2 regions of the Rhodoferax sp. GW822-FHT04A08 genome follow, and region 2 is predicted to be linked to the other one. Evidence: predicted binding sites of a transcription regulator. Region 2 holds the regulator's gene; the other holds the start of a gene.
What was found. Region 2 encodes sigma-54, which starts transcription at its own class of promoters, with help from an activator protein. Its sites were predicted from a motif close to TGGCANGNAANCTGCTTT; they were not measured.
Positions count from the first base shown of each region.

Region 1: a site for sigma-54 is predicted at 1,809-1,826, ahead of nifE (nitrogenase iron-molybdenum cofactor biosynthesis protein NifE). Genes of this name have one in related genera too.

Region 1 covers NZ_JBXAMW010000009.1:7,403-10,808, reverse strand. Annotated here, with positions in the region: gene AC1RMF_RS17040 (hypothetical protein) at 1-212, shown strand, start outside; gene AC1RMF_RS17035 (ferritin-like domain-containing protein) at 225-704, shown strand; gene AC1RMF_RS17030 (hypothetical protein) at 726-944, opposite strand; gene AC1RMF_RS17025 (hypothetical protein) at 1,066-1,290, opposite strand; gene AC1RMF_RS17020 (hypothetical protein) at 1,323-1,553, opposite strand; gene nifE (nitrogenase iron-molybdenum cofactor biosynthesis protein NifE) at 1,859-3,349, shown strand; gene nifN (nitrogenase iron-molybdenum cofactor biosynthesis protein NifN) at 3,374-3,406, shown strand, end outside.
Region 2 covers NZ_JBXAMW010000013.1:29,515-32,920, forward strand. Annotated here, with positions in the region: gene AC1RMF_RS20525 (THUMP domain-containing class I SAM-dependent RNA methyltransferase) at 1-736, opposite strand, end outside; gene AC1RMF_RS20530 (RNA polymerase factor sigma-54) at 733-2,328, opposite strand; gene lptB (LPS export ABC transporter ATP-binding protein) at 2,328-3,110, opposite strand; gene lptA (lipopolysaccharide transport periplasmic protein LptA) at 3,080-3,406, opposite strand, start outside.

The DNA.
Region 1 (3,406 bases), on a different contig from region 2:
AGACGCTGGCGCATCTGCCCCAACCCTTGCGGGATCGCCTGGTGCAGGTGGACTGGCACGGCTGGGCCTGCCTGCAAAAGTTGCTGGAAGAGGACGGCCAGCCGCGCCGTGCGGAGGTCTGGTATGGCATCCAGTCGCTGGTGCCGGCCACGCTGGAGCTGATTGCCAAGTTGCGCAAGCAGGAACCGGTGTGGTTTGAGATCGGGTTTTGAACAAGGAACACCATGAACAGCGTTGAAGAATTTCTGGCCCACACCATCCAGCTGGAGAGCGAAGCCGCACTGCGTTTCGGCCAGCTGGCTGATGCCATGATGACCGCCGGCAACCGGGATGTCGGCAAGCTGTTCCGGCGTCTGGCGGACTACTCCCTGCTGCATCTGGGCGATGCGCGTGCGCGTTCGGGCTATCGCGATCTGCCGGTGCTGCAGAGCAGTGACTTCCGCTGGCCTGACATCGAGAGCCCGGAAGCCGCAGCCATCTGGGCGGCGGACCCGTTCATCGGCATCGAGCAGGCGCTGCAGGTGGCGCTGGACGCCGAAACGGCTGGCCTCAACTTCTACAGCGGCGTGCTGGAGGCCACACAGGACCCGGAGATCCGCGTATTAGCCAAGGAATTTGTGGATGAGGAGGCCGAGCACGTGGCTGAACTCAAGCGCTGGATTCAGTTGCATCTGGCGGGTGCCAGACTACCCACGCAGGATTGAAGTGAGGGCGGGAGAGCCCGCCTAGGAGTCCTTCTTCTTCACGTTGGCGAAGATGTCCAGCATGTCTTCGGTTTCGGGAGTCAGCGGCTGCTTGGTGGTGTCTGGGAAACCGCCTATCAGGCTGTCCTGGAAGGCTACCGAGTCTTCCCATTCGGCCCAGTCCGACTCCTGTACTTCGCCAACGGGAATCGGCTCCAGAGGATCAATGATCTTCTTGGGAGCTTTGCGAAAAAAGTCCATACACCACCTCCGATCCAGCGTTTTTGGAGTGTCGCCACTCTTTTAGTCTGGAGCGATGATAGCGTGCATGCCCAAAGTGTTGAAACGCCTGTCCGGCAGGCCCTGGCAGTATGTGGTCTTGTCAGTCTCCTTGGGCCTTGAATAAGGGGGCTGGGGCGGTGAGCACGGATTCCTCGAAATCCTGCACAAATACCGAGTCCCGCCAATGCTGCCAGCCTTCTTCACCTTCAAATTCGATGACCTCACACTCCGGGTTTGGTGATGGTGCCTCTTCATTCTGAATACTCAGGTTCAGCACCCGAAGGTGTGTTTCCGGCTTCAGAGGTTTGTCGATCGAATGGTTCATAGGGCTCACCGTTGAATCAGTCCGGTCCCTGGTCAGGTATTGGCTTGCGGACCCGGAGCCTGCATCGCTGATTCAAACTCGGCCCAGGCGGACTCGCTGTTGAGTTCTTCCGCGACCGGTGCCGGAATGGCTCGTATGAATTTGCGGCGTTCGGCCCATAACGGCTCAGGGTTCGCGACTTGGGGGGGCGTGACGGGCGCAGCGGCAACGCCTGCTCGCGGGGTGGCCTTCCCGTTTGCAAAAAATGGCCAGCGTCCTGTCATGTTTCGACTCCCTGGGTTACTGACGGCCAATGTTCCGATGTGGAGAGAATGGGAAATTTTCCCACTTAATGCAAGGATATACGCATTTGCGAAGGTCTGCATTCGACCAAAGTACTAAAAGCGCGGATTTCGTTGATGCAGTGCAATATTGCGCAGTCGGCCCCGCTGTTCAGCGGCTTGTGTCGCATTGCCTTCAAACCCGCCAAAGAGCAGGTCTCTGCGCCCACAAAACCACCAATAAAAGCCGATTTTGGCTGGCACCCAAATTGCGATGGATGGATCAACCACCCTGCAAGGAGTTGTCCATGTCCGTATCGCTCAAAGCCAAGATTGCCGAAGTGTTCGAAGAACCGGGCTGCGACAAGAACCAGGGCAAGAGCGAGAAAGAACGCAAGAAGGGTTGCACCAAGCAGCTCAACCCCGGCGCAGCGGCTGGGGGCTGCGCCTTCGATGGCGCCAAGATCGCATTGCAGCCCATTGCCGATGTGGCGCACCTGGTCCACGGCCCGATTGCCTGCGAGGGCAACTCCTGGGACAACCGGCACAGCGCGTCCTCGCACTCGCAGATCTACCGCTCCGGCTTTACCACCGACATCAACGAGCTGGACGTGATCTACGGTGGCGAGAAGCGCCTGTTCAAGTCCATCCGCGAGATTCTGGAGAAGTACGACCCACCCGCCATCTTTGTCTACCAGACCTGCGTCACCGCCTTGGTGGGGGATGACATCGAGGCGGTGTGCCAGCGCGCCAGCGAGAAGTTCGGCAAACCGGTCATACCGGTCAACGCGCCGGGCTTCGCCGGCCCCAAGAACCTGGGCAACAAGCTGGGCGCTGAGGCGCTGCTGGACTATGTGATCGGTACGGTGGAGCCGGAGTTCACCACGCCTTACGACATCAACATCATTGGCGAATACAACCTGGTCGGCGAGCTGTGGCAGGTCAAGCCGCTGCTGGACGCGCTGGGCATACGGGTGCTGTCGTGCATCTCGGGTGATGGACGCTACAACGAGGTGGCCGGCGCCCACCGCGCCAAGGTCAACATGATGGTGTGCTCCAAGTCCATGATCAACATCGCCACCAAGATGGAGCAGCGCTGGGGCATTCCGTATTTTGAAGGCTCGTTCTACGGCATTGGCGATATGAGCGACACGCTGCGCCAGATTGCCAAACTGCTGGTGCAGCAGGGTGCGCCGGACGATTTGCTGGAGCGCACCGAGCGCCTGATCGAGGTGGAAGAGGCACGCGCCTGGAAGCGCATTGCGCACTACAAGCAACGCTTGGCGGGCAAGCGCGTGCTGCTGATCACCGGTGGTGTGAAGTCCTGGTCGGTGGTGGCGGCGCTGCAGGAGGGCGGCATGGAGATTGTCGGCACCAGCATCAAGAAGAGCACCAAGGAAGACAAGGAAAAGATCAAGGAGATCATGGGCGACGACGCCCACATGATCGACGACATGACCCCGCGTGAGATGTACGCCATGCTGCGCGATGCGCGTGCCGACATCATGCTCAGCGGTGGCCGCTCGCAGTTCGTGGCACTCAAGGCGCGCATGCCCTGGCTGGACATCAACCAGGAGCGCTATTACCCCTATGGCGGCTACGAAGGCATGGTGGAGCTGGTCAAGCAGATCGACCGCGCCCTGTTCAACCCGGTGTGGCAGCAGGTACGCATTGCCGCTCCCTGGGGTGACGACGGCGAGACGCTGGGTGCCGTGCAACCGGCAGCCAAACCGCTGGATTTCCTGGCGACAGCTGCAGCCAGATCGCTGGGCCTGGAGCCCGAAGAAGTGCCCGTCTGACCCAACCCACACAAGGCACACACCATGGCAAACGTTGTTGAATCCAAGAAAGCCTGC
Region 2 (3,406 bases):
GCCAGACCTTGGGCTGGAAGGGCACAAACTTCTCGAAGGCAAAGCGGCGCAACGAGCCCGCCGCAATATTGCAGGCAATCTGCGCGGCTTCGATGGCAATGGTGCCACTGCCGCAGCAGGGGTCGTACAAAGGCGCCAGGTCGTCGTCACCATCGGCCCAGCCGCTGGCGGCAATCATGGCGGCGGCCAAGGTCTCTTTCAACGGCGCATCGCCCTTGTCCTCGCGCCAGCCCCGCTTGAACAATGGCTCACCGGACGTGTCAATGTAGAGCGAGCAGCTGTCAGTGGTGAGGTGGGCATAGATGCGCACATCGGGCCACTGGGTGTTGACATCAGGACGCACGCCCCCCGAAGTCTCGCGGAAGCGGTCGCAGACGGCATCCTTGACCTTGAGTGCAGCAAAGTTCAGCGATGTCAAAGGACTGTGCTGGGCGGTGACCTCGATCTTGATGGTCTCGCGCGGTGTGAACCAGCGCTCCCACGGCACCGCCATGGCGGCGCGGTACAAGTCCTGCTCGTTGCGGTATTCGGTGTACGACACCAGCACCAGCACGCGCTGTGCTAGGCGGCAATACAGGTTCAGGCGCATGGCGTCCGTGAAGGAGGTGCGCACGGCCACACCACCACGCTGCTTGGTGATGCAGCCGGGCGGCAGGCCGGTGATGCGCAGGATTTCGGGCGCGAGGTAATCCTCCACACCGGCGGCGCAGGGAAGAAAGAGTTGCAGTTGGTTCATAGCGCCTTGCGCAGGGATGCGGGGGCGATCTTCAGCCCCTCGCGGTATTTGGCCACAGTGCGCCGGGCACATTCAATACCCTGCTCCTTGAGCATCTCGGATATCTGGTTGTCTGACAGCGGCTTCTTGGCACTTTCGGCGCTGATGAACTGCTTGATGAGTGCACGCACCGCGGTGCTGGACGCATTGCCGCCGGACTCAGTGCCCAGGCCGGAGCCGAAGAAGTACTTCAGCTCAAAGGTGCCAAAAGGCGTTGCCATGTACTTGGCGGTGGTCACGCGGCTGATGGTGGACTCGTGCAAGCCCAGTTCGTCGGCGATCTCACGCAGCACCAGCGGGCGCATGGCCAATTCGCCATGGGTGAAGAAGCTCTTCTGCCGCTCCACAATCGCCGTGCTCACGCGCAGGATGGTGTCAAAGCGCTGCTGGATATTCTTGATGAACCAGCGCGCTTCCTGCAGGCGTTGCTGTAGAGCGGCGTGGCTGGCGCTGTCCTTACCGCCCCGGTGGTTGCGCAGCACATTGGCGTAGATGTCATGCACCTTGAGGCGCGGCATCACATCGGGATTGAGCATGACGCGGAACTTGGGTGCAGCCGCCTTGTTGGCGTTGGTCACCGGCACCACCAGCACGTCGGGCACCACGATGTTGCGCTCCACGTCGACAAAGCGCCGCCCCGGCTTGGGTTCCAGCCGCGCAATCAGCGCTATGGCCTCGCGCACCAGGGCATCGCTGCCCACGCCCAGCTGCACCAGCCGCTTGATGTCACGGCGCGCCAGCAATTCCATGGGCTGCTGGCAAATGCGCAGGGCCACTTCCAGTTGCTCGCGCTCTTCGTCTTCCAGATCCGGATTGCGCAGCAGAGCTTTCAATTGCAGACTGAGGCACTCGCTCAAATTGCGGGCACCGACGCCAACCGGCTCCAGGCTTTGCAGCAGTCCCAGGGCTACCGAGAAATGGTGCACTAGGTCGTACAACTGCTCTTCATCCTGCGGGTTCAAGGTGCGGGCTAGGTCCTCGAGCGGCTCTTCCAGATAGCCGTCGTCGTTGAGCGACTCGATCAGGAAACGCAGCGCGGCAGCGTCTTCGGCGCTCAGGCGCAAACCCAGTGTCTGCCGATGCAGGAAGGCCTGCAAGCTCTCCTGCGTGCGGGCCAGCTCGGTGGCGTCCTTGTCTTCGTCGCCAGTGAGGTTATTGGTACTGGCCTTGGCCTCGACGCCCCACTCGCCGTCGTCCGGGGTCATTTCGGTGGTGCCGTCGCCTTCCCAGTCGATGCCTTCGTCCCCGCTCAGGGGACTGTTGTCTTCATCACTGCTGGTGGAGGCCACGATGCTGCTGCCCAGGTCGGGCATGGTGGCGGAAAACTCCACATCTTTGTCGCCTTCACTGACCGGCGTATCCGCCTGTGCGATGCCGAACTCTTCCCGCTCGGCATGGTCCTCACCCAGTTCCAGAAAAGGGTTCTCGTCCAGCATCTGCTCCACTTCCTGGCTCAGTTCGAGCGTGGAGAGCTGCAGCAGACGGATCGACTGCTGCAACTGGGGAGTAAGCGCCAGATGCTGGGAGACGCGTAATGAGAGACCTTGCTTCATTACATCTTGAAGTTTTCGCCAAGGTACACGCGGCGTACCTCGGGGTTGTCGACAATTTCCGAAGGCGTGCCTTCGGCCAGCACGCGGCCATCACTGATGATGTAGGCGTGGTCGCAAATGCCCAGGGTCTCGCGCACATTGTGGTCGGTGATGAGCACCCCGATGCCGCGCGCCTTGAGGAAGTTGATGATGCGCTGGATCTCGATCACCGCAATCGGGTCGATGCCGGCAAACGGCTCGTCCAGCAGGATGAAACGCGGCCCGGTAGCCAACGCGCGGGCAATTTCCACGCGCCGCCGCTCACCGCCCGACAAGGCCAGCGCCGGAGACTCGCGCAAGTGCTCGACCCGCAATTCCTGCAGCAGATTGGTCAGCCGCTTCTCGATCTCCGCGCTGCGCAATGGAGTGCCGTCTTCGTCGCGCTGCAGTTCCAGCACAGCGCGCACGTTGTCTTCCACGTTGAGCTTGCGAAAAATCGAGGCTTCCTGCGGCAGGTAGCCCAGCCCCAGACGCGCGCGCCGGTGTATGGGCATGGACTCGATCGAATTGCCATCGATGGAGATGTCACCCCCGCTGGCGCGCAGCAACCCCACGATGATGTAGAACGAGGTGGTCTTGCCAGCGCCGTTGGGGCCCAGCAGGCCCACCACTTCGCCCGTACGCACGGTCAGGGACACGTCCTTGACCACTTGGCGCTTGCCATAGGACTTTTGCAGATGTTGCGCCGTCAAGTTCCCCGCAGCAAAACCACTCACTTGGCGGCCCCCCCCAGGGTCGCGGATGGTTTGAGCGGCAACGGGGTTGCGGCAGGCGCCGGAGCACTGGCTTCGGGCTTGGGGGTCAGCATGACCCGCACGCGACCGGTTCCCAGGGCGCCAGTCGGTCCCTTGGTGTTGGCGGCACCATCGACCGTGAACAGGTCGGTGAGATTTTCATAAACGATGACACCGCCGGTGATTTCATCGGCCAACGTGGCGCCACGCAGTCGGCGCAACTGCGCTTTGCCGGTGAAGGTCACGGTATCGGCCTTGCCGTCATAGGTGATGGTTTCGCCCTCCCCCTCGATGAACTCGTCCAG